2 regions of the Arcticibacter sp. genome follow, and region 1 is predicted to be linked to the other one. Evidence: riboswitches for the same ligand, from Rfam matches in the RefSeq annotation. Region 1 holds a riboswitch; the other holds the start of a gene.

Region 1 (2,203 bases):
CCATCTGTCTCCATCTTTACAGAGACCTTCCGGGATCCTCCTGCAGGAAAAACATATTCGCCATATCTAAAAAATAACTGTAATCGCGATGTACCTTCTGGGACATAATTTACTCTGAGTACAGGAACGGCGGCATACTTTTCTGTATTGATTTGAAAGCCATCTGCAAATACATTATGTTTCTCGATCAGCGGGGTAACGAACTTCTCAAAATACGTTCGTTCAGACGTTTTCGGAATAGAAATATAACGCTTGCTTAGAAAGGGCTGTAATTTCTTCCCTTCCATATCATCCTGGAAGCTATATAAGACCCCTTCGAGCAGAAGCCAGGCAGGATCATTACAGATCACCTGAGCATCTTTATACATAAACTCGATTCTGATGCCCTGATATTTGATGGTGGGGAAGTATCGGGTTTCAGTATCTGACCGCCTGAAATGAAATAATACAGACGCAGGCTCCTCGGCTATGGAGAGTGGCTTATCTACAGGCCAGCCTTCCCGGCTCATCAGATAAACTTTTTTGGAGCGTAAGAGCGCGATCGCTTCTACAAGCCTCTTTTCAATTTTGGGTCGTATAGTGTTAAAAAGTTTTTCATCAAAAACCCTCGCAAAAAACTCTACAGGCCTGATTAACTTCTTATAATACCGCTTGATCAGAAAGCTTTGCTCCATCTCATCAAGCAGCTTAATCAGCTTGAAATCCATATTATCCAGCCCTTCGGAAAACTCATCAACCGTATTGCTAAATAAACGTTGGTGCGTAAGCGAAAAGCCCCCGTCAGAATTCAACTGAACCGCATGAGGCTCAATCAGCCATCCCAGGAATTCGTGTTTACATAATGAGTAAACCACTTTAAAAGGCTTGGAACTATCAACACGCAACATGAAAGGTAGACTAAAGAAAATAAGCCGAACTTAAAAAATTCTAAACTTATGCAGAAAAATAGCTAAATCAAAATCTGATGCGTAACTTCGCCGCATCTTAAGGGGTGCTTGTTGTTAGAACAGGCTGAGATTACACCCATCAGAGAAGATTGTATAATAGCATACCTTCTGTCTCTGTGAACCTGATCCGGATAATGCCGGCGTAGGAATTAACAAAAAAGATTGTGCGTATAACCCCGTTACGCATTCACTTTAACAAAACACATTGTGAAAAAAGTTTATCTGGCTGCCCTTATGGCGCTCATTATGCCCTGCCTCGCATGGGCTCAGTTTTCAATCAGGGGACAAGTAACCGACAAACAGAACCATCGACCACTATCAGGTGCAAGCATTGTCATTGGAAATCAAGCTGGAAAAAGTAATGCATCAGGAGAGTTCTCTATCGGAGACCTTGAGGCAGGAACGTATCGCATATCTATCCGCTACATTGGCTTTGAAGAACTCACTTCGACCGTGAAGGTATCCGGCAATACGGTATTCAACGCCGCACTATTGCCCCTGAATATTCTGACGGATGAGGTAATTGTACGCTCTACAAGAGCAACAGAAAACTCAGCTACAACTTACCGTAACCTGAATAAAGAAGAACTGGAGAAGTACAATCAAGGGCAGGATCTACCCTTTCTACTCAACCAGACTCCTTCTGTGGTTGTCTCTTCTGATGCCGGCACAGGGATCGGATATACCGGGCTGCGTATCCGCGGCAGTGATGCTACACGAATCAACGTTACACTTAATGGTATTCCGCTAAACAATCCTGAAAGTCAGGGATCATTCTTCGTGAATATACCCGACTTCGCATCATCTGTAGATAACATCCAGATACAAAGGGGAGTTGGAACATCAACTAATGGCGCAGGAGCATTCGGTGGAAGCCTGAATATCCAGACAACCACCCGGAGAGACTCCGCTTATGCTGAACTAAATAACACCTTTGGATCTTACAATACCTGGAAGAATACGATTAATATAGGTACCGGCTTACTGAACGGAAAATTTACATTTGACGGCAGGCTGTCGAGGATCAAGTCTGATGGTTACATCGACAGAGGAGCATCCGACCTGAAGTCGTACTTCCTCTCAGGAGCGTATTATGGCAAAAAAGATATGCTCAGATTGAATGTATTTTCAGGGCAGGAGAAGACCTATCAAGCCTGGAATGGTGTGCCTGAGGAGAAACTGAGAGGCTCCGCTGAAGATCTCGACAACTACTATCAAAACAATAAAGGTGTTTACTTTTTTACCCCGGCTGATTC
Region 2 (2,203 bases), on a different contig from region 1:
AAGTGCGTGTAGAGAAAGTTCTCCTGATGATGTGCCAGACACCACTTAGCCATAATGCTGCCTCCGCGTGAAACGATTCCCGTAAGGCGTTTTGCGGTTAGTGGAATGTACCTCAAGAGTACACCAGCATGTATTGTGAAATAGGAAACACCTTGCTCCGCCTGTTCTATAAGGGTATCCCTGAAGAGTTCCCATGTCAAGTCTTCTGCTTTTCCGTTCACTTTTTCCAATGCCTGATAAATAGGTACGGTTCCAATAGGGACCGGTGAGTTGCGGATGATCCATTCCCTGGTTTCGTGTATGTTTTTTCCTGTTGAAAGATCCATAATGGTATCTGCTCCCCAGCGACAGGCCCATACCGCTTTGTCGACTTCCTCATCTATGCTTGACGTTACCGCACTATTGCCAATGTTTGCATTGATTTTGACGAGAAAGTTGCGCCCGATGATCATAGGTTCACTCTCAGGATGATTGATATTGTTGGGTATGATAGCTCTTCCTGCGGCGATCTCGTCTCTGACAAACTCAGGGGTAATGAAGCCTTTTGGTGTATTAGCACCGAAACTCATACCCCCGTGTTGATGGAGAAGCGGACTATCTGCATCATGTATTTGTTCGTTGACCGCCTCGAAACGCTGGTTTTCTCTGATGGCAACGTACTCCATTTCTGCGGTGATGATACCTTTTTTGGCGTAATGTAGCTGAGTTACGTTTGCTCCGGCTTTAGCGCACAGCGGTGGTTTGATGTGCTCGAAACGCAGAGGATCCAGGTTCTTGTCGGCGTATCTCAACTTTCCGTATGATGAGCTTACTTGTGTAAGCTGTTCTACGTCTTTGCGTTCAAAAATCCAGGACTCTCTCAGGCGAGGAAGGCCTTTGCGGATATCCAGCTCCATGTTTTCATCAGTAAAGGGGCCACTCGAGTCGTATACTATAACTGGTGGATTGACCTCCTTTTCGCCATTAGAAAGGAATGTAGGAGAGAGATTAATCTCTCTCATCGCGACTCGAATGTTATGGAGAGAACCAGGAACGTAAACCTTACGTGAGCCTGGTAGAGACTTTTTTATCATACTTAGCCTCCCTGAGTTGCTTGGATGATGATAATTGAGTCGTTAGGCTGTAACAAGTAACTGTTTTGCACCGCTTTCGCTATGACAGTATCGTTGACAGCAACGGCTATACCTTTCGTATTTCCATCGAGCTTGTCGGAAATAATAGCCTGTAGGGTAGCTGATTCAGCCACCTCGAATGTTTGTTGATTGATAGTGATTTTCATTCCTAAATAGATTAGACTTTAGGAATGACTATAGGAGCGAATACAGGGATTCCTGCACACGTTGTCATTGAACTTTTCCCTTCGGCAGTACTAGCTGCATCAGGTTCAAAGGGTTTTATCTCAGCCTACAGGCACCCCTAAAGTTTTATAAAAGTATATTATATATTTTGAAGATCCAAATGGTCTAAGCGTATTGTTCTCCAAACTTCGATTTTACATCCGCGACAATTTGCTTGACCTCCTGTTCGCTATCCCTTGGAATGATCATCAATGTATCGTTAGACTCAGCGATGATATAATCCTGGAGACCGCTAACGATCAGTTTTTTCCCTTCTGGTATGTTGATCATACAGCGGGATGTCTGGTTGAGGATTGTTCCGCTTGAAGGGATTACAACGTTCTGATTCTCGTCTTTGCCCGATAGCGAATACAATGATGCCCATGTCCCCAGATCAGACCATCCGAATTCAACAGGTAAAACATATACGTTTTGAGCTTTCTCCATAATCCCGTAATCAATGGAGATATTCTCGCAGGCTGGGTAATTTTCTTTAAGAAATGCAGGTTCGCCTTCTGTATTGTAGACATGTCTTCCTTGCAGAAAAAGCTCGTTCATTTCAGGCAGCTGGGCTTCAAATGCCTTCAGTATCGCAGCTGCGCTCCAGATAAAGATGCCGGCGTTCCATAGGTAATCTCCACTTTCGATAAATGCTTGAGCTCGCTCTTTGTCGGGCTTTTCTGTAAACTGAGCCACTTTTTTAAAACCTTCACCGAGCTCTTCGTTATTGAAACGAATGTATCCATATCCGGTATCGGGCCTGGAAGGTTGGATGCCCAGGGTGATCAGACATGAGTTTGCTTCTGCAGTTTGCAATGCTTTCGATACATCCGCGCCGAATTGAGTAGGGTTGAGGATGAGGTGGT

Evidence for each region. Region 1 has a riboswitch for thiamine pyrophosphate ahead of ACO1NU_RS09960 (TonB-dependent receptor). Riboswitches for the same ligand answer to the same signal wherever they lie in the genome.
Region 2: linked by a shared signal. The riboswitch ahead of thiS (sulfur carrier protein ThiS) and the one ahead of ACO1NU_RS09960 (TonB-dependent receptor) in region 1 are both predicted to bind thiamine pyrophosphate.

The regions. Positions count from the first base shown of each region.
Region 1 is NZ_JBMQOB010000016.1:11,577-13,779, forward strand. Features, by position in the region: gene ACO1NU_RS09955 (DEAD/DEAH box helicase) at 1-887, opposite strand, end outside; TPP riboswitch at 978-1,114, shown strand; gene ACO1NU_RS09960 (TonB-dependent receptor) at 1,155-2,203, shown strand, end outside.
Region 2 is NZ_JBMQOB010000018.1:122,976-125,178, forward strand. Features, by position in the region: gene thiC (phosphomethylpyrimidine synthase ThiC) at 1-1,073, opposite strand, end outside; gene thiS (sulfur carrier protein ThiS) at 1,076-1,279, opposite strand; TPP riboswitch at 1,339-1,428, opposite strand; gene ACO1NU_RS12350 (mannose-1-phosphate guanylyltransferase) at 1,464-2,203, opposite strand, start outside.